DNA from 3 places in the Streptomyces sp. NPDC015346 genome. Region 3 is predicted to be linked to each of the others. Evidence: riboswitches for the same ligand, from Rfam matches in the RefSeq annotation. Region 3 holds a riboswitch; each other region holds the start of a gene.

Region 1 (7,046 bases), on a different contig from region 3:
TAGGGGGCGGATCAGGGGATTCCAAGGGCCACGTGGCCCCCATGGGGCACGGTGGGGGCCCTAGCATCGAGGGTGTTCGGCGCAGAGCGCGCGGAACGGACACTTCGGGAGACGAGGTAGGCGCGATGGCGGTACGAGAGATTCTCGCGGGGATGCCCTGGTGGGTGAAGTGGGTGGCCATACCCCTCATCGCCCTGTTCGTCTTCGGCGGCCTGATCACCAGCATCGCGAGCTTCGTGATCGGTCTGCTCTTCAAGGTGCTGCTCTTCGTGGCCCTCGTCGGCGGAGTGGTCTACGTGGTCCGGAAGTTCATGTCCTCCTCCACCTCGAGAGGGGATTGGTAGCACAAGCTACCCGTCGGTATCAGGCAGCCGGCCCACGTTAGCCCGGCCGAGGGAACCCGCTGATTGAAACCGGGCGCACCTCCCGAGGCTGCGCTTACAGTGGAAATCCTCTGCCGCTCCGGGGAAACGCCGGCGTAGATCTCTGCTCCGACCAGCGGGTCTTCACCTCTCCCGGGCGGGTCCGCCACCGGACCCCACCGGTTCCCGGGTCGCGGCGGGCGCGCGGGGGCGGCCCCCGCGGGCGGGTGCACGGCACCCGTCGTCTCGCCTGGGGGTGACCTTTGGCCACGGCTACGCAATCCGCTGTCCCTACCCTGATCGGCTCGGTGCAGCGGGCGCTGAGACTTCTGGAGGCCGTGGGCTCCCACGAGGACGGAGCCCCCGCCAAGCAGCTCGCGCGCGAAGCGGGACTCCCGCTCCCCACCGCGTACCACCTGCTGCGCACCCTGACGCATGAGGGGTATCTGCGCCGGGAGAAGGGCGTGTTCGTGTTCGGCGACGCCGCCGGTCGGCTGGCCGGCGGCGGAGTTCTGCAGAATCGTCGCACCAAGATCGAAGACTCGCTCGCGCACTGGCGCGACGAGATCGGCGTCCCCGTCTACTTCGCCATCTACCGCGAGGGTGAGATCGAGCTCGTCGCCGTCGCCGACACCGCCTCCGCCCCCGCGGTGGACGAGTGGGCCGACTTCCGCGAGACGGGTCACGCCCATGCGATCGGCCAGTGCCTGCTGAGCCAACTCGATCTGAAGAGCCGTCAAGACCACCTCGACCGGCATCCGGTCGAATCCATCACTCCGTATACGGTGCGTAACCGGCGGATGCTTTTGGATCGTTTGGGCGGTATGGGGCGAATGGAACCGCTGGTGGAGCGTCAGGAATATGCGCTCGGCACGGTCTGCGCCGCCATCCCCATCACGGCCGGGTCGACGGCGGCCGCCATGGCTATTTCCCTCCCCCTTCACCAGGAAGAACGGTTGCTCCCCGCAGTCGATCGACTACAGAACGAGATCGGAAGGCTCTTCAGCTCGTTCGCTTTCTCTATCAGTATCTGAAAAATCACTCCTTGTGATCTGCTAGCGCGTACAGCACGATTGCGTCAAGAGGGCCATGGGGGATCATTCCTGGCCGTTTCGACCACAGCTTTCAGCGGCTGTGCTCACACATCTGCTTCATCTACTGCGGGGTACACGATGCGAGAGTCGGTTCAGGCCGAGGTCCTGATGAGCTTCCTGGTCTCCGAGGAGCTCTCCTTCAGAATCCCGGTGGAACTGCGATACGACAGCCGGGATCCCTACGCGGTGCGGATGACCTTCCACCTTCCCGGCGACACGCCCGTGACCTGGGCGTTCGGCCGGGAGCTGCTGATCGACGGGATCAACCGGCCGAGCGGGGACGGCGACGTCCACATCGCGCCGACCGCGCCCGAGGATCTTGCGGACGTCGCCATCCGGCTCCAGGTCGGCAGCGACCGGGCCCTGTTCCGGGTCAGCGCCCCGCCGCTGGTCGCCTTCCTCGACCGAACGGACAAGCTGGTCCCACTCGGTCAGGAACGGACGTGGGGTGACTTCGAGGACAACCTGGAGGCGGCGCTCGGCCGGATTCTCGCGGAGGAGAACGCGGGCTGAACGCCCCCGCCGGGCCGGTCACTTCGCCCGGCGCCGCCGCCCGCCCTTGGACGAACGCTTCTCCGGGGAGCCCAGAGGACCCGCTGACCCCGCGGACCCCGGGGACCCCGGGGCTCCGGCGGAGCCGGACGCCGGCCGGTCGGCGGAGACCACCAGCGCGGCCAGCGCGGTGGTGACCGGCACCGAGGCCACCAGACCGATCGAGCCCACCAGCGTCCGCACGATCTCCTCGGCGACCAGTTCGCTGTTGGCCACGGTGCCCACGCTGCTCTGCGCGATGGAGAAGAGCAGCAGCAGGGGGAGGGCCGCGCCCGCGTAGGCGAGCACCAGCGTGTTCACCACGGACGCGATGTGGTCGCGTCCGATCCGGATCCCGGCCCGGTACAGCGCCCGCGGCCCCATCCTCGGATCGGCCTGGTGCAGCTCCCACACCGCCGAGGTCTGGGTCACCGTCACATCGTCGAGGACACCGAGCGAACCGATGATGACGCCCGCGAGCAGCAGACCGGACATGTCGATGCCGGGGTACAGCCCGTGGATCAGACCGGTGTTGTCGTCCGTGTTGCCGCTCAGAGAGGCCCAGCCGATGAAGAGCGAGCCGAGCAGCCCGATCAGCAGCAGCGAGATCAGGGTCCCGAGCACCGCGACCGAGGTACGGGCCGAGAGGCCGTGGCACATGTAGAGGGCGATCAGCATGATCGCACTCGATCCGACCACCGCCACCACCAGCGGGTTCGAGCCCTGCAGGATCGCCGGCAGGATGAAGAAGGTCAGGATGAGGAAACTGACCGCGAGCGAGATGAGCGCCATCAGACCGCGCATCCGGCCCACCAGCACGACCGCCAGCGCGAAGATCAGGGCGAGCACCGTCAGCGGAACCTTGCGGTTCACGTCCGTGACCGAGTACTGCAGGTCACGCGGCGCGTCGGGGGCGTACGCCACCACCACGCCCTGCCCCTCGTCCAGCTGACGGGGAGCGTCCGGCTGCACGATCTCGACGAAGGTGCGGCCCTTGTCGTTTCCGGTGGTGACCTCGATCGTCGCCTTCTCGCACTCGCCCTGCTGGGCCGCGACCGCCTCCCGCCCCTGGGGCGTGGAGGTGTCGTCGGTCGGCGGGACCTGAGCGGCGTTCACGTCCTTGCAGTCGATCCGCTCGACCGAGACGACCTTGCCCTGCTCGGTCTGGCGGTCGAAGCCGACACCGGTGCGCTCGTGCGCCGGGGCACCGCCGGGCCACAGGACCGCGAGTCCGACCACCACGGCGGTCGCGAACGGGATCAGGACCGCGGCGATGACCTTGCGCAGATGCCGGGACACGGGCGCGGCGGGCCCGTGGCTGTGGGCGTGGCCGTGCCCGTGGCCGGCGCTCCCATGAACGTCGTGGCCGTCGGGTTCGGGGGTCTGCTGCGAGGAAGTCACCGACCGATCATCGCAAGAACGACGGGGGCCCACTGTTCAGCACGCCCGGGTTGACGCTAGCGTGGTGGCACCTTTGCACACGCGGGAGCTCGGAGCACCGGGCTGAGAGGGCGCTGAAGATTCGCTGCGCCGACCGCCGAACCTGTTACCGGGTAATGCCGGCGTAGGGAGATCGGTCTCATGACCATTCAGGACGCACGCACGCCTGCCACCAGCCAGGACGGCCAGAAAGGCGAGGACGGCCGGGTCGAGCGCAAGCCGGGTTGGCACAAGGGGTACATCGCGGGCTCGCGCCCCGATCTCCGCGTGCCGGTCCGGCAGGTGCACCTCACCAATGGCAAGGACGTGACGCTCTACGACACGTCCGGCCCGTACACCGACCCCACCATCGACACCGACGTACGGCGCGGCCTGCCGCCGCTGCGCGAGAACTGGATCATCGGCCGGGGCGACACCGAGGAGTACGCGGGCCGCCCGGTCCGCCCGGAGGACGACGGCATCAAGCACACCTCGCCGCGCGGCGGTGGGCTGAAGAACCTCGACGCGGTCTTCCCCGGCCGTCCGCGACTGCCCCGCCGGGGCCGCGGCGGCCAGGCGGTGACGCAGCTCGCGTACGCCCGCCGGGGCGAGATCACCCCGGAGATGGAGTACGTCGCGATCCGCGAGAACGTCTCCCCCGAGGTCGTACGCGAGGAGATCGCCGCGGGCCGCGCGGTGCTGCCGGCGAACGTCAACCACCCGGAGATCGAGCCGATGATCATCGGCAAGCGGTTCCTGGTGAAGGTCAACGCCAACATCGGCAACTCCGCCGTCACCTCCTCCATCGAGGAGGAGGTGGAGAAGATGACCTGGGCCACCAAGTGGGGCGCGGACACGGTCATGGACCTCTCCACCGGCCGCAACATCCACACCACCCGCGAGTGGGTGCTGCGCAACTCCCCCGTGCCGATCGGCACCGTGCCGCTCTACCAGGCCCTGGAGAAGGTCGACGGCAAGGCCGAGGAGCTGACCTGGGAGATCTACAAGGACACGGTCATCGAGCAGGCCGAGCAGGGCGTCGACTACATGACGGTGCACGCCGGCGTGCTGCTGCCGTACGTGCCCCTGACCGCCCGCCGCAAGACCGGCATCGTCTCGCGCGGCGGCTCGATCATGGCCGCCTGGTGCCTCGCGCACCACAAGGAGAACTTCCTCTACACGAACTTCGAGGAGCTCTGCGAGATCCTGGCGACGTACGACGTCACGTACTCGCTGGGCGACGGTCTGCGCCCCGGCTCGATCGCGGACGCCAACGACGAGGCGCAGTTCGCCGAGCTGCGCACGCTCGGTGAGCTGAACACGATCGCCAAGCGACACAACGTGCAGACGATGATCGAGGGCCCGGGCCACGTCCCGATGCACAAGATCAAGGAGAACATCGACCTTCAGCAGGAGATCTGCGAGGAGGCGCCGTTCTACACCCTCGGCCCGCTGACCACGGACGTCGCGCCCGCGTACGACCACATCACGTCCGGGATCGGCGCCGCGATGATCGCCTGGTGGGGCACGGCGATGCTCTGCTACGTCACGCCGAAGGAGCACCTGGGCCTGCCCAACCGCGACGACGTGAAGACCGGTGTCATCACGTACAAGATCGCGGCGCACGCGGCCGACCTGGCCAAGGGGCACCCGGGAGCGCAGGAGTGGGACGACGCCCTCTCGGACGCGCGGTTCGAGTTCCGCTGGGAGGACCAGTTCAACCTGGCGCTCGACCCGGACACGGCCCGTGAGTTCCACGACGAGACGCTGCCGGCGGAGCCCGCGAAGACCGCCCACTTCTGCTCGATGTGCGGTCCGAAGTTCTGTTCGATGAAGATCTCGCAGGACATCCGCCGGGAACACGGGGGCGACCTCAAGTCCGACGAGATCGCGGCCGGCATGGCGGAGAAGTCCGCGGAGTTCGCGGCCGCCGGCAACCGGGTCTACCTGCCGCTGGCGGAGTAGCCGGCCGCGTCCGTACGTACGGGACGGGCGCGAACCGCACGGTCATGGGGGGCCGTGCGGCACGTGCCCGCCCCGACGGGGCATCGCGTCGGGGTCACTCCGGCCGGTGCTCGGGCGGGCCGAAGTCGGGGCTGGAGAAGTCGGGGCTGGAGAACGTCGGCCGGTTGCCCGAGGAGCCCTCGCTCGGGCTGGAGAAGTCCGGGCCGCTGTAGCCGATCTTCGGTATCCGGGACGTCCGCGGGGGCGGCAGGGGCGGGGCCGGGCGGGTGTCCGGCTCGGCCAAGGCCTCCCGCAGGAAGGGCAGGATGCCCCGTTCGATCAGCGCGCGGCGCCAGGCGTCGCGGGCCCGGGACAGTTCGTCGTCCGCGTCGCCCGGGGCTGCCGCGCCCACTTCGGTGGGGCGGTTGCGCAGCGCCGTGACCAGCAGCCCGGCGGCCGCGCAGAGCAGTCCTGCGGCGGCGACGGAGCCGAAGAGCAGACCTGCCGTCAGCAGGGTCTCGGCGAACACCATCGCCGGATCGAGCACCTTCAGAACGGCGCCCACCAGCAGGAAGATCACGGCGGCCGTGCCGGAGAGCACCGGCGCGAGGACCGTGACGATCGCGACGATGCCCGCGCCCGGACCGCTCACACCGTCGCCGTCCCCGGTCAGGACCGCGTTCATGACACTCGTACCGCTGGGTGAGCGGCCTTCCTGACGGACCTTCACGAAGTGGTCGTACTCGACCGCCGCCGCGGTGGTGATCAGCGCCGTCGCGTTCAGCGCCATCGTGCGCAGCTGCTCGGTCGTGAACCGTTTCCCGACCTCGGCGAGATCCGGACGTTCGTGTGCGGTGCGCAGTGCGTCGTCGAGGATGCGCTCGAACTCGGCGCGGTCCTCGGTCAGCAGGTGCGGAGCCACGTTCATGTGCATCCCCCGATGCCCCGTCTGGCCGGATCGACCCTGGAAGAACGGGCAGTTGGGCGGAGACGGAGGAGAGCCTGCTACGGATGAGCCGATGGTATTGCGGTTACGGCACAGCGTGACAGGGGGTTTCCGGAAATCGACTTCCCCGGATGCGCAGGGTTATGCCTCAGCGCTGGAGAGGCAGTTGGACGACCAGCAGCTTTCCGGCCATCGTCACGCCGCCGTCCATGGCGATGGCCAGACCGTCCGCATAGACGTGCGGGCCGTCGACGACCGGCCCCGCGCCGCCCTCGTCGTCCTCGGTGCCGACCTGCCCGAGGAGGTACGGGATGGGGCTGTGCCCGTGGACGATCCGGCCGCCTCCGTACGTGCCGAGCAGCTCCCGCACGGCCTGGGGGCCGGCGTCGTCGCGGAAGGCGAAGCGCTTGGTGAACTTCCGGAAGAGGTCCCAGACCTCGTCGGCGTCGTTCCGGTTGAGGATCTCGTGGACGGTCTCGTTGACGTCCTCGATGGTGGAGCCGTACTCGAGGTACGCGGTGGTGTCGGAGTGCATCAGGAGGTGGCCGTCCTCCTCCACCACGGCGTCGAGCCGGGACATCCACTGCAGGTGGACGTCCTGGAGGCGGTCCATGTCGTGCTTCTGGCCGCCGTTGAGCAGCCACGCGGCCTGGAAGGTGGCGGTGCCGGCGCCGGAGTTGACCGGGGTGTCGGCGAAGCGCTTGGCGCCGATGAGGAGCAGTTCGTGGTTGCCCATCAGGGCCTTGCAGT
Region 2 (7,046 bases), on a different contig from region 3:
GCCCCGCGCCGAGCCCTCGGGGACCGGGATCTTCCCCCAGACGGTGTCGGCGGCGGCGCCGTCGACGGTCGCCGGTACGACGTTGTCGAAGCCGAGGAAGCGCGCGACGAACTCCGACGCCGGCCGCTGCCAGACCTCCAGCGGGGTTCCCGACTGGGCGATCCGGCCGTCCCGCATGACCACCACCCGGTCGGCGAGTGCGAACGCCTCGCCCTGGTCGTGGGTGACGGCCAGCACGGTCGTGCCAAGCCGCCCGAACAGCTGCCGCAGTTCGACCACGAGCCGCTCCCGCAGCCCCCGGTCGAGCTGACCGAGCGGCTCGTCCAGCATCAGCAGCCGGGGCCTAGGGGCCAGCGCCCGGGCCAGCGCGACCCGCTGCTGTTCGCCGCCGGAGAGGGAGGCCACGGCCCGGCGCCCGGCCCCCGGCAGCCCGACGAGGTCGAGCAGCTCCGCGATCCGCGCACTCTGCTCGGCCCGGCCGACGCCGTGCATCCGCAGCCCGAAGGCGACGTTGCCGCCCACGTCCCGCTGCGGGAAGAGCTGATGGTCCTGGAACATCAGCCCGACCTCCCGCCGGTGCACGGGTACGCCCGCCTGGTCGGCGCCGCCGAGCAGCACCCGGCCGCCGTCCAGGGCCTGCAGCCCGGCGACGGCCCGCAGCAGCGTGGACTTCCCGCTGCCGCTCGGTCCGAGCACACACACGATCTCGTGCTCGGCGACCTCCAGGTCCACCGCGTCCAGGGCGGCGCGCTCACCGAACCGTACGGTCGCGTCCTCGATCGTCAGCATCTACAGCTCCCCCGAGGTCCGGTCGGTGCGGAGCCGTTCGAGGAGCAGCAGGGACACCGCGCACACCACCATCAGAATCGTCGAAAGGGCCATGGCCTGGCCGTAGTTGAGCTCGCCGGGCCGTCCGAGGAGGCGGGCCACGGCGACCGGCAGGGTCGGGTTGTCGGGCCGGGCGATGAAGACGGTCGCGCCGAACTCGCCGAGCGAGACGGCGAAGGCGAACCCGGCCGCGATGAGCAGGGCCCGCCGGACGAGCGGCAGGTCGACCTCCCGCCAGGCCCGCAGCGGCGAGGCACCGAGGACGGCCGCCGCCTCCCGCAGCCGTTCGTCGACGGCCCGCAGCACGGGCAGCATCGTCCGTACGACGAAGGGGACGCCGACCAGCGCCTGGGCGAGGGGCACGAGGATCCAGCTGGCCCGGAGGTCGAGCGGCGGCTCGTCGAGCGTGATGAGGAAACCGAAGCCGACGGTGACGGCGGAGACCCCGAGCGGCAGCATGAGGAGCGCGTCGAAGCCGCGTACCAGCCGCCCGGCCCGCCGGGTGAGGGCCGCGGCGGCCAGTCCGCCGATGGAGAGGGCGAGGGCGGTGGCGACGAGGGCGTACTGGAGCGAGTTGCCGATCGTGTCGGCGAGGGGCACGAGGAAGGTGCCGGAGGGGTCCACGGACCGCAGGGCCCGGTAGTAGGCGAGCCCGTATCCCTCGGAGGTGGCGAAGGAGCGCTCGACGAGGACGCCGAGCGGCAGCAGGATCAGCAGCGCGACGGAGAGCAGGACGGCTCCGAACAGCGTCCACTGGCCCGCTCCCCGGGGGCGGTGCGCGGTCTGTTCGGGCGCGACGAGTTTCAGCGCGCTCTCGCGCCGGCGCACCGTCCGGGCGTGCACGGCGAGGATCAGGCCGACGGCGGTGAACTGCACGAGGGTGAGCACGGCGGCCGTCGTCAGGTCGAAGCGGTCGACCGTCTGCCGGTAGATCTCGGTCTCCAGGGTGGAGTACGCCGGCCCGCCGAGGATCTGGACGACGGCGAAGGAGCCGGCGGTGAAGAGGAAGACCATCAGCGCCGCGGCGGCGACGGCCGGGGCGAGCGCGGGCAGGGTCACGGTCCGCCAGGCGGTCCAGCGGGAGGCGCCGAGGACGCGGGCGGCCTCCTCCTGGCGGGGGTCGAGCTGGGCCCAGAGTCCGCCGACCGTACGGACGACGACGGCGTAGTTGAAGAAGACGTGGGCGAGGAGGATCGCCCAGACGGTGGTGTCGAGGCGGACGCCCCACAGCTCGTCGAGGAGCCCGCCGCGGCCGACGAGCGCGAGGAAGGCGGTGCCGACCATGACGGTCGGCATGACGAACGGGACGGTGACGACCGCGCGCAGCAGTCCCTTGCCGGGGAAGTCGAGGCGCGCGAAGACGTACGCGCCGGGGAGTGCGACCAGCAGCGTCAGCGCGGTCGAGGCGAGCGCCTGCCAGAGCGTGAACCACAGGACGTCGAGGATCTCCGGCCGGGTCAGCGTCTCGCCGAACCGGCCGAACCGCCAGGCGCCGTCGTCCGTCCTCAGCCCGCGCTCGACGATCGAGACGACGGGCCAGGCGAAGAAGACGGCGAAGAACGCGACGGGCACGACCATGAGGCCGAGCCGCGCCGCGCTTCCCCTGACGTCGCGCCCTACTTCAGAACGAGGGACGACCACTGCTGGATCCACTGGTCACGCTTCTCGGCGATCTTCGCGGGTGCCATGGTCTGCGGCTTGTCGACGACGACACCGTGCTTCGTGAAGAGCTCGGGCAGGGTGGCGTCCTTGACGACCGGGTTGACGAACATCTGCAGCGGCATGTCGTCCTGGAACTTCTTGGAGATCAGGAAGTCGATCAGCTTCTTGCCGCCCTCGGGGTTCTTGGCCCCGTTCAGCAGGCCCGCGAACTCGGTCTGCCGGAAGCAGGTGCCGGTGGAGACGCCGGTGGGGGCCTCCTTGGGCTGCGGCTCGGCGTAGAGGACCTCGACCGGCGGGCTGGAGGCGTACGACACGACCAGCGGCCGGTCCCCCTTGGCCTTCTTGCCGCCGGCGGAGCCGGAGAACTCCTGGTTGTAGGCGAGCTCCCAGCTGTCGACGGTCTTCACGCCGTTGGCCTTGAGCTTCTTCCAGTAGTCCACCCAGCCGTCGTCGCCGTACCGGGCGGCGGTGCCGAGGAGGAAGCCGAGGCCCGGGGAGGACCGCTCGGGGTTCTCCACCACGAGCAGGTTCTTGTACTCCGGCTTCGCCAGGTCGTCGAAGGTCTGCGGGGGCGAGAGCTTCTTGTCGGCGAAGTACTTCTTGTCGTAGTTGACGCAGATGTCGCCGGAGTCGACCGGGGTGACCCGGTGCTCCTTGTCGAGCCGCAGCTCGGCGGGGACCCGGTCCAGGCCCTTCGCCTCGTACGGGACGAAGATCCCGTTGTCGAGGGCGCGGGAGAGCAGGGTGTTGTCGACGCCGAAGAAGACGTCGCCCTGCGGGGAGCCCTTGGTGAGGATCTCCTTGTTGACGGCCTCGCCGGCGTCGCCGCTCTTGAGGACCTTGACCGTGAGGCCGGTCTGCGCCGTGAACTCCGCGAGCACCTCCTTGGAGGCGTTGAAGGAGTCGTGGCTGACGAGGGTCACGGTCTTCGGCGCGGGCTCGCCGGACTTACCGGCCGCGTCCCTGATCTCCTCGGTACCGCAGGCGGCGAGGGTGGTGACGCCCAGCGCGGCGGCTACGCCCACGGCGGCCATCTTCTTGGTGCTCACTGAAATTCCTCCTGGGTGTGACCAGGAAGAGACGCGGCCCTGCCCACCCGGGGGTGGGCAGGGCGCAACAGCTCGAGTAGCGACCGAACTTCCTACCCAGAATGACCTGGGCGAGGTTCAGAGGGTCTGCGGTCCTACGGTGACCGCACTCTCAGCGCTGTGGCGCTCCCCTGTCGGAATATGGAGATGTGTTCGAGCTCAGAGTACAAGGTCAGCGTTCGGAGGCCGCCAGCTGTCCACAGGCACCGTCGATCTCCTGACCACGGGTGTCACGGACGGTGACCGGCACGCCGTGGGAGGCGATGGCCTCGACGAAGGCCTTCTCGTCCTCGGGCCGGGAGGCGGTCCACTTCGAGCCCGGGGTCGGGTTCAGCGGGATCAGGTTCACGTGCACGCGCTTGCCCTTGAGCAGCCGCCCGAGGAGGTCGCCGCGCCAGGCCTGGTCGTTGATGTCCCGGATGAGGGCGTACTCGATGGAGATCCGGCGGCCGGACTTCTCCGCGTACTCCCAAGCGGCGTCGAGGACCTCGCGGACCTTCCAGCGCGTGTTGACGGGCACGAGGGTGTCGCGCAGTTCGTCGTCGGGCGCGTGCAGCGAGACGGCGAGACGGCACTTGAAGCCCTCGTCGGCGAAGCGGAGCATCGCGGGCACGAGGCCGACGGTGGAGACGGTGATGCCGCGCTGGGAGAGGCCGAGTCCGTCGGGCTCGGGGTCGGTGAGCCGTCGGATGGCGCCGACCACGCGCTTGTAGTTGGCGAGCGGCTCGCCCATGCCCATGAAGACGATGTTGGACAGCCGCGCCGGCCCACCGGGCACCTCGCCGTCGCGCAGCGCGCGCATGCCGTCGACGATCTGGTGCACGATCTCGGCGGTCGACAGGTTCCGGTCGAGCCCGGCCTGGCCGGTGGCGCAGAACGGGCAGTTCATCCCGCAGCCGGCCTGCGAGGAGATGCACATGGTCACCCGGTCCGGGTAGCGCATGAGCACGGACTCGACGAGCGTGCCGTCGTGCAGCCGCCACAGGGTCTTACGGGTGGTGTCGTCGTCGCACGAGATGTGCCGGACCACGGACATCAGGTCCGGCAGCAGCTCGCTCCGCAGCTTCTCGCGGGAGCCCGCGGGGATGTCGGTCCACTCGGCGGGGTCGTGGGCGTACCGCGCGAAGTAGTGCGTGGACAGCTGCTTGGCGCGGAACGGCTTCTCGCCGATCGCGGCGACGGCCTCCTTGCGCTCGGCGGGCGTGAGGTCGGCGATGTGCCGCGGCGGCTTCTTGGCTCCGCGGGGCGCGACGAAAGTGAGTTCTCCGGGCTTGGGCATGGTGCTACCAGTGTCGCAGACGCGCGCGCGTGGACCGGATCCGAAGAGATCCGGCCGCAGGGAGCCCGGCCGCGGGGAGCCCGGCCGCCGGGAGGCCGGCCGCCGGGAGGCCGGCCGCCGGGAGGCCGGCCGCTTCAGGCTCCGGTGCGAGGCTCCGGCCCGCTGTGAGATTCCAGCCCGGTGCGAGGCTCCAGCTCGGTGCGCGCCCGGTCCGCCGCGCCGCCCGGGCCGAGGAGGCCGGTGGGGGCGAGGTCGGCGTCGTCGAGGCGGGGCAGGACGTGGCGGGCGTGGCGGGCGACCAGGCCGGGCAGCAGCGGGGCGGCCGCGCGCACCGCGCGGAGCCAGGGCGGCAGGTTCACGGCGGGGCGGCGGCGTTCGATGCCTCGGGCCAGGCGCTCGCCGACACCGTCGAGGGAGCGCACCCGGGAGGCGGGCCAGGCCATGTGGTGGCGCAGCTCACGCATGACGGGGTGCTCCTCGGCCGCCCGGATCATGTCGGTGTCGGTCCAGGCGAGGCGGGCCACGCCGACCGTCACGCCCAGGTGCGCGACCTCGGCCCGCAGGGCGTACGCGAACGCCTCGACGCCGGCCTTGGAGGCTCCGTACGCCGTCATCATCGGCGAGGGCGCGATCGCGGCGAGGGACGAGACCTGGAGGTAGTGGCCGCGGGTCGACCGCAGGGCGGGCAGGAAGACGCGTGCCGTGACGGCGCTGCCGAGGAGGTTGACCTCGACGATCCGGCGCCAGGTGGCGGGGTCGGTGCGGTCGAACGGGCCGCCGGCCGCGATCCCGGCGTTGGCGACGACGACGGACGCCGGCCCCAGCCGCCGGCCCACCTCGCGGGCCACGGCCCGCATCCGTTCCTCGTCGGTCACGTCGGCCGGCCAGGGGTGGGCCGTGCCGCCGGCCGCCCGGCAGCGGGCGGCCACCCGGGCGAGTCCGGCCTCCTCGTGTCCCACGAGGGCGACCCGCGCCCCTCGCCGTGCGAGGGCCAGGGCCACCTGCTCCCCCACACCGCGGGCGGCGCCCGTGACGACCGCCGTACGCCCGCGCAGTGGTGAAGCTCCGGTCATGGGTCCACCGTAGGCAGGGGAGGGATGGACCGCGCGGGACGGGGAACCCGCACGCCCGACGACCAGCCGCACGACCGCACGACCTCACGACCGCACGCGGGAGGACCCCATGGCCGTACGACACCAGCTGATCCGCCGCTCCCCCGAGGCCGTCTGGGCCGTCCTCGCGGATCCCTCGCGCTACAGCGACTGGGTGGTGGGCACCAGCGAGTCGAAGCCCCTGGACGGCGACTGGCCTCAGGTCGGGTCCCGGCTGCTCTACACGGTCCGGATCGGCCCGTGGTCGGGCGACGGGGAGACCGTCGTGCGCCGCTGCGTGCCGGGGGCCGAACTGGAGCTGGAGGCGTTCGCCAAGGGCATCGGAAGCGCCCGGGTCGCTCTCGACGTCCGCCCGTGGGGCGAGGAGACCCTGATCATCTGCGACGAGCATCCGCTGCGCGGCCTCGGCGGCCGGTGGCACAACACCCTCTCGGACGCGCTGATCCAGCTCCGCCACCGGGACATGCTCACCCGCCTGGCCAGGACCGTCGAGAACGGCACGGGCGAGGGCCGGCCGGACGAGGACCGCACGGACGAGACGTCGACCCGGGCGGTGTGACCCGTGCCCGACGCCGTGGTGATCGGGGCCGGTCCCAACGGGCTCGTCGCCGCCAATCTCCTCGCGGACGCCGGGTGGAGCGTGGAGGTGCTGGAGGAGCAGCCCGCACCGGGCGGCGCGGTGCGCAGCGACCGGGGCGTCCACCCCGACTACGTCAGTGATCTCTTCAGCGCCTTCTACCCCCTGGCCGCCGCCTCCCCCGTGATCGCCCGCCTGGACCTCGGCCGCCACGGCCTGCGCTGGAGCCACGCCCCCCGCGTCCTGGCGCATCCTCTCCCCGACGGGCGCTGCGCGGTCCTGGCGCGGGACGCGGCGACGACCGCGGCCGGGCTCGACGCGTTCGCGACGGGCGACGGAGACGCCTGGCAGCGGATGTACACCCTGTGGGAGCGGCTCGGCCCCGACATCCTGCGGGCCCTTTTCACCCCGTTCCCGCCCGTCCTGCCGGCGCTGCGCCTCGCCGCCCGGCTGCGGCCCTCGGCCGCGCTGCGGCTGGCGCGGAACCTGTCGCTGCCGGT
Region 3 (7,046 bases):
CCCGGCGTCCTGGAGGGTACGGGTGGCGTCGGCCACCGACTCGCCGGCCACGTCGGGGACGTCGATCGGCACACCCTTGCTGACGACCAGGGCGACGGCCGAGTCGGGGCTGCGCTCCGTGCCCGGCTCGGGGTCGGAGGAGATGACGGCGCCCTGGGCGATGTCCTGGCTGAAGGCGGACGTGATCACGCCGGCCGCCAGGCCCTCCCGCTCCAGGAGCTTCCTGGCCTGCGCGAGCGGCTTGCCCTTGAGGTTCGGGACCTTCACGATCTCCGGGCCGCGGGAGATGGTGAGCGTGACCGTGCCGTTGCCGCGGATCCGCTCTCCGGAGGCGGGGTCGATGGCCATGACCGTGCCGCGTTCGTAGACCTCGCTGAAGGCGCGCTTCGTGGCGCCGACGCCCAGGCCGGCGTCCGTGATCCGCTTCGTGGCCCGCGCCTCACTCTGGCCGAGCACCGCCGGGACGCGGGTGAACTGGCCGGAGTTGATGTACCAGACGCCGGAGCCGATCCCCAGCGCGAGCAGCACGGCGGCGACCACGAGCAGCGGGCCGCGGGGGCGGCGGGACACCGCCCGGCGCGCCGCGCGCGGCTCGGGCGGGGGCATGGTGAGCCGGCTGGTGTGCTGGACCCGCTGGGCCTCGGCGGCCGGCGGCGTCCGCGGGATGACGCTGGTCCGGTCCTCGGAGGCGTCGCGCTCCTCACCCGGGGCGTGCGCCTGCGGCGGTACGGCGTCCAGCTGCTCGTCCCCGAGCGCGGCGCGGGCCTCCCGGGTCCTGGCGAGCAGCGCGACGGCGTCGTGCGGGCGGACGTCGGGGTTGCGGGCGGTGGCGGTGGCCACCAGCTCGTCCAGCTCCAGGGCGAGCCCGGGGACGGCGGCGGAGGGGGCGGGGACGTCGGTGTTCAGGTGCCGGTAGAGGACCTGCGCGGGCGTGTCCCCGCCGTGCGGCTTGCCGCCGGTGAGCATCTCGTACAGCACGACACCGCAGGCGTACACGTCGGCGCGGGTGTCGGCGGTGCCGTGCTCGATCTGCTCGGGGGCGAGGTAGGAGACGGTGCCGAGGACGGAGCCGGTGGTGTTCGTCGCGGATCCCACGGCCCGTACGAGACCAAAGTCGGCGACCTTGACCCGGCCGTCGTCCCCGATCAGGACGTTCTCCGGCTTCATGTCCCGGTGCACGAACCCGGCGCGGTGGGCGGCGCCGAGCGCGGCGAGGACCGGCTCCAGGATGTCCAGCGCGGCCCGGGGCCGCAGGGCGCCGCGCTCGCGGAGCACGTCGCGCAGGGTGCACCCGGCGACGTACTCCATCGCCAGATAGACGTACGCGCCGTCCGCGCCCTGGTCGAAGACGCCGACCACGTTGGGGTGGGAGAGCCGGGCGACCGACTTGGCCTCACGGATGAACCGCTCGACGAACGCGACGTCGGTCGCGAGCGCCGGATGCATCACCTTGAGCGCGAGCACCCGGTCGAGCCGGGTGTCGACGGCCCGGTAGACCGTGGCCATCCCGCCGACGGCGATGCGCGCGTCGACGCGGTAGCGGCCGTCGAGCAGCTGCCCGACGAGGGGGTCCTGGAGGGTCGTATCCACGGCGTCGAGTCTACGAGCCGCCGCGGACACCCCCGCCGCGCAGGCCTGTACCGCAGCACACCTGTGACGCGAGGGCCCGGGCGCGGGGGCCGCGCCCAGGCCGACCGGGGCGTGGTCCCCGCGCCCGGGCAGGACGTACCGGCCTGGGCGCAGTACCGGCCTGCGCGCCGGTCGGCGCACAGGTCAGAACGCCGGGCGTTCCGGGTCCAGGGCGGCGCGGCCCTCGACCGGGGAGGAGGCCTCCGCGAAGTGGCGGCGCGGGATCCGGCCCGCCCGCCACGCCAGCCGGCCCGCCTCCACCGCGTGCCGCATGCCCCGCGCCATCAGCACCGGCTCCTGTGCCCGGGTCACCGCCGACGCCAGCATCACCGCCGCGCACCCCAGCTCCATCGCGAGCGCCGCGTCCGACGCCGTCCCGGCCCCCGCGTCGAGGATCACCGGAACCCCCGCCCGCTCGACGATCAGCTGGAAGTTGTGCGGGTTGCGGATCCCGAGCCCGGAGCCGATCGGGGAGCCGAGCGGCATGATCGCCGCGCACCCGACGTCCTCCAGCTTCCGCGCCAGGACCGGATCGTCGTTGGTGTACGGCAGGACCGTGAACCCGTCGTCGACCAGCGTCTCCGCCGCGTCCAGCAGCTCCACCGCGTCCGGCAGCAGGGTCCGCTCGTCGGCCACGACCTCCAGCTTGATCCACTCCGTGCCGAGCGCCTCGCGCGCGAGGCGCGCCGTCAGCACGGCCTCGCCCGCCGTGAAGCAGCCCGCCGTGTTCGGCAGGACCCGGATGGCGAGCCGCTCGAGGACGGAGAGGACCGAGCCCCGCACCGTCGGGTCCAGGCGCCGCATCGCGACGGTCGTCAGCTCCGTACCGCTGGCGATCAGCGCGCGTTCGAGGACGTCCAGGCTGGGAGCCCCGCCGGTGCCCATGATCAGGCGCGAGGAGAACTCCGTACCGCCGAGGAGGAAGGTGTCGTCGGACATCGCGCTCAGCCCCCCTGCACCGCGGTGAGGACCTCGATCCGGTCGCCCTCGCCGAGGACGGTCGCGGACCACTGGCTGCGCGGCACGACGGTCTCGTTGACGGCCGCGGCCACGCCCGACGGCGCGGCGGAGAGGGTGGCGACGAGGGCGTCGAGGGTCGTGGGGGCGGCGAGGACGCGTGCCTCGCCGTTGACGGAGACGTTCATGACGGAGACGTTCATGCGGGCTGCTCCTGACGTACGTGAGCGGGGGAGAAGCGGCGGGGGGTGAAGGGGCGGGCCTCGTCCGGCAGCACACCGGTGACGAGGAGATCCGCCATCACGTCGCCGGTGACGGGGGTGAGCAGGACCCCGTTGCGGTAGTGGCCGGTGGCCAGGTGGAGACCGGGCAGGCCGGTCGGGCCCAGCAGCGGCGCGTTGTCCGGCGAGGCGGGGCGCAGACCCGCCCGGGTCTCGGTGAGCGGCAGCTCGGTGATGCCCGGCACCAGCTCATGGGCGTCGCGCAGCAGTTCGTACACCCCGCCCGCCGTGACGGTGGTGTCCCAGCCCAGCTCCTCGCTGGTCGCGCCGACGACCAGCTCGCCGTTCTCGCGCGGCACCAGATAGACCTGGCTGCCGCGCACGACGGCCCGGACCGTCCGGGAGAGGAACGGCGCGTACGCGGGCGGCACGGTCAGCCGCAGCACCTGCCCCTTCACGGGCCGTACGGGCGGCAGGACCTCCTCCGGCACGCCGCCCAGCCGGCCGCTGAGGCTGCCCGCGGCCAGCACCACCTGGTCCGCGGCCTCCTCGCGGCCGTCGGCGAGGACCACGCCGGCGGCCCGCTCCCGCACCACCGCGAGGCGGTCCGCGACGCTCCGGTGGAAGACCACCCCGGCCCGCTCGCAGGCGGTGACCAGCGCGGCGGCGAGCCGGCGCGGATCGACCTGGTGGTCGCCGTCGACCCGCAGCCCGCCGCGCACCCCCGGTGCCAGCATCGGCTCGAGGCGGCGGCAGTCGCGCCCGCTGAGCCACTCCGACTCCAGGCCGCACCGGGTCTGCAGGGCGTGCAGCTCGCGCAGGTGCGCCCGGTCGTCGGCGTCGAGCGCGACGGCGAGGGTGCCGCAGGCGCGGTAGCCCACGTCCTGTCCGGTGGCGTCCTGGAGTTCGGCGACGAAGTCCGGATAGCGGCGCGCCGAGGCGAGGTTGAGACCGAGCAGGGTCTCCTCGCCGTAGTGGAGCTCGGTGACGGCGGCGAGCATGCCGGCCGCCACCCGGGCGGCCCCGCCCCCGGGCTCCGGATCGACGACCGCGGTGCGCAGACCGCGCTGCGCCGCCCGCCAGGCCGTGACCAGGCCGATGATTCCGCCCCCGATGACGAGGACGTCAGATGTGCTGCATGTACGCGACATGGGCGTCCAGCCCCTCCCTTCGCCGGCATGACCCGGATCAGGTTCGTACGGTCGGAGGCCGGTCAGCCTCCCTCTCAGCCCGGTGCGTCCGGGCTCCCGCGTGTGCTCTACGTTGGCCGTCAGACTATCCCCCGCCGCCGACACCCGGTAAGGGAGCCTCGGTGGCGGCTCGAGCGGCCGCCTTCCTGACGTGCCGTCAGGTGCGTAAGGTGATCGGGTGAGCGAGCAGAAGCAGGCACAGCAGCGGGTCGTGATCGTGGGCGCCGGTATGGCGGGGGTGCAGACCGCCGTCGCCCTGCGCGAACAGGGATTCACAGGCCCGATCACCCTCCTCGGCGCCGAACCGCACCAGCCCTACGACCGTCCCCCGCTCTCCAAGGCGGTGCTCCTCGGCAAGGCCGAGGACTCCGCCTTCGACGTCGACTTCGAGGCGCTCTCCATCGAACTGCGCCTCGGCGTCGAGGTGACCGGACTGCGCCCCGACGCCCACGAGGTCGACACGGAGGCCGGGCCCGTCCCGTACGACATCCTGGTCGTCGCCACCGGCGCCGAGCCCGTCACCCTGCCCGGCACCGAGGGCGTCCCCGGCGTCCACCTGCTGCGCACCCTCGACGACGCCGCCCGCCTCAAGCCCGTCCTGGAGCGGCGTCACGACATCGTGGTGGTCGGCGCCGGCTGGATCGGCGCCGAGTTCGCCACCGCCGCGCGCGAGGCGGGGTGCGCGGTCACCGTCGTCGAGGCCGCCGACCGGCCGCTGGCCGGCGCGCTGCCCGCCGAGGTCGCCGCCCCGATGGCCCAGTGGTACGAGGAGAGCGGCGCCGCACTCCTCACCCACGCGCGCGTGGCGCACGTCGAACCCGGCCGGGTCGTCCTGGCCGACGGCCGGGAGCTGCCCGCCGAAGCCGTCGTCGTCGGCATCGGCGCCCGCCCCGCCACCGGCTGGCTCGCCGGCTCCGGCATCGCCCTCGACGCGGGCGGCTCCGTCACCGCCGACGAGCGGCTGCGCACCTCCCTGCCCGACGTGTACGCCGTCGGCGACTGCGCCTCCTTCCCCTCCGCCCGCTACGGCGAACGGCTCCTCGTCCACCACTGGGACAACGCCCTTCAGGGCCCGCGCACCGTCGCGGCCGACATCATCGGCGAGGCCCCCCAGGTCTACGACCCGGTGCCGTACTTCTGGTCCGAGCAGTTCGGCCGGTTCGTGCAGTACGCCGGCCACCACACGGGCGCCGCCGAGCTGGTCCGGCGCGGCGACCCGGCGGGCCCCTCCTGGTCCGTCCTCTGGCTCCGCGACGGGCTCCTGGTCGCCCTGCTCGCCGTCGGCCGCCCCCGCGACCTGGCCCAGGGCCGCAAGCTCATCGAGTCCGGCACCCCCCTCGCCCGCGAGCGCGCCGCCGACCCCTCCGTACCCCTGAAGGCGGCAGTCCGGTAGGGCTCGACTTCCGGCTGTCGGTCCGGGATGGCAGGCTTGTCCACGTGACCGAGATTGACGCAAGAATCGATGCTCTCGTCCCCGCCTGGCTCTACCTCCCCGACATCGCGGAAATGCTCGATGTCGAGGTGACGCGTGTGCGGCAGCTGGTCAAGGAGGGCCAGCTCATCGCCGTGCGCCGCGGTGAGAACAAGGCGCTTCAGGTGCCCGCCGCCTTCATCGACGGCGACAAGGTCGTCAAGGGCCTCTCCGGCACCCTGACGCTCCTGAAGGACGACGGCTTCACCGACGAAGAAATGCTGGAGTGGCTCTTCACTCCCGACCCGACCCTGCCGGGCACGCCCGCGCAGGCGCTCAGCGAGAATCGCGGCACGGAGGTGAAGCGCCGCGCCCAGGCGCTCGCCGTCTGACGTACCGAAGACACCACACAGGAGGTTTCCGTGGGGCCGGGTCCGCCCGGCCCCACGGGGCCACCGCACCGACGGGGGGAACCACCCATGTCCACGCCTCGCGAGCAGCTCGCCGACGCCCGGCTCTACCTCTGCACGGACGCCCGCAAGCGGCAGGGCGACCTGCCCGCGTTCCTCGACGCCGTGCTCTCCTCCGGTGTCGACATCGTGCAGCTGCGCGACAAGGGCATGGAGGCCGGTGAGGAGCTGGAGCACCTCGCCGTGTTCGCCGAGGCCTGCCGCCGCCACGGCAGGCTGCTCGCGGTCAACGACCGGGCCGACGTCGCCCACGCCATCGGTTCCGACGTGCTGCACCTGGGCCAGGGCGACCTGCCCGTGCCCGCCGCCCGCGCGATCCTCGGCGACCGGGTCCTGATCGGCCGTTCCTGCCACGGCGAGTCCGAGGTCGACGCGGCCGTCGCCGAGCCGGGCGTGGACTACTTCTGCACCGGCCCCTGCTGGCCCACCCCGACCAAGCCCGGCCGGTACGCCCCCGGGCTCGACCTCGTCCGGTACACGGCGGGGCTCGCCCAGGACCGCCCCTGGTTCGCCATCGGCGGGATCGACGAGACCACCCTCGACGAGGTCCTCGACGCGGGCGCGCGCCGGATCGTCGTCGTCCGGGCGATCACCGAGGCCGACGACCCCGCAGCGGCCACGGCCCGGCTGGCCAAGCGGGTCCGCGAGCGCTCGGCGTAGCGGGGGACGACGGGAGCCGGGCCGTCCACCCAGAGGGCACCGCTGAGGGCTCCGCGGAGGGCGCCGCGCGGAGGTGTCCAAAAATGTGTCCATTACTCGGACACCGCTTCTTCCGCCGATGGCCCCCGTCTAACCTGCCCGTATGGCTCTTGGCACCGCTTCCACCCGCTCGGACCGTGCGCGCACGGTCCGCGACATCCTCGCGTCCGGCAAGCCCTCGTACTCCTTCGAGTTCTTCGCGCCCCGGACCGAGAAGGGCGAGCGCAGCCTCTGGAACGCCCTGCGCAGGGTCGAGGCGGTCGGCCCGAGCTTCGTCTCGGTGACCTACGGAGCCGGCGGATCCACCCGCGGCGGCACCGTCAAGGCCACCCAGAAGATCGCCGGTGACACCACCCTCACCCCGGTCGCCCACCTCACCGCGGTCGACCACTCCGTCGCCGAACTGCGCAACGTCCTCGGCCAGTACGCCGACGCCGGCATCCGGAACATGCTCGCGCTGCGCGGCGAC

The links. Region 3 has a riboswitch for thiamine pyrophosphate ahead of thiO (glycine oxidase ThiO). Riboswitches for the same ligand answer to the same signal wherever they lie in the genome.
Region 1: another riboswitch for thiamine pyrophosphate. It lies ahead of thiC (phosphomethylpyrimidine synthase ThiC); the one in region 3 lies ahead of thiO (glycine oxidase ThiO).
Region 2: another riboswitch for thiamine pyrophosphate. It lies ahead of ACF06X_RS19470 (thiamine ABC transporter substrate binding subunit); the one in region 3 lies ahead of thiO (glycine oxidase ThiO).

Annotation. Positions count from the first base shown of each region.
Region 1 is NZ_JBIBTW010000009.1:54,731-61,776, forward strand. Features, by position in the region: gene ACF06X_RS28865 (DUF5326 family protein) at 126-344, shown strand; gene ACF06X_RS28870 (IclR family transcriptional regulator) at 626-1,396, shown strand; gene ACF06X_RS28875 (SsgA family sporulation/cell division regulator) at 1,535-1,969, shown strand; gene ACF06X_RS28880 (YibE/F family protein) at 1,988-3,388, opposite strand; TPP riboswitch at 3,460-3,575, shown strand; gene thiC (phosphomethylpyrimidine synthase ThiC) at 3,569-5,371, shown strand; gene ACF06X_RS28890 (hypothetical protein) at 5,466-6,284, opposite strand; gene ACF06X_RS28895 (metallophosphoesterase) at 6,445-7,046, opposite strand, start outside.
Region 2 is NZ_JBIBTW010000005.1:96,349-103,394, forward strand. Features, by position in the region: gene ACF06X_RS19460 (ABC transporter ATP-binding protein) at 1-789, opposite strand, end outside; gene ACF06X_RS19465 (ABC transporter permease) at 790-2,406, opposite strand; gene ACF06X_RS19470 (thiamine ABC transporter substrate binding subunit) at 2,445-3,524, opposite strand; TPP riboswitch at 3,611-3,721, opposite strand; gene rlmN (23S rRNA (adenine(2503)-C(2))-methyltransferase RlmN) at 3,751-4,857, opposite strand; gene ACF06X_RS19480 (SDR family oxidoreductase) at 4,992-5,930, opposite strand; gene ACF06X_RS19485 (SRPBCC family protein) at 6,040-6,528, shown strand; gene ACF06X_RS19490 (phytoene desaturase family protein) at 6,532-7,046, shown strand, end outside.
Region 3 is NZ_JBIBTW010000001.1:948,103-955,148, forward strand. Features, by position in the region: gene pknB (Stk1 family PASTA domain-containing Ser/Thr kinase) at 1-1,590, opposite strand, end outside; gene ACF06X_RS04315 (thiazole synthase) at 1,774-2,568, opposite strand; gene thiS (sulfur carrier protein ThiS) at 2,574-2,774, opposite strand; gene thiO (glycine oxidase ThiO) at 2,786-3,958, opposite strand; TPP riboswitch at 3,956-4,068, opposite strand; gene ACF06X_RS04330 (NAD(P)/FAD-dependent oxidoreductase) at 4,176-5,390, shown strand; gene ACF06X_RS04335 (Rv2175c family DNA-binding protein) at 5,435-5,800, shown strand; gene thiE (thiamine phosphate synthase) at 5,888-6,538, shown strand; gene metF (methylenetetrahydrofolate reductase [NAD(P)H]) at 6,681-7,046, shown strand, end outside.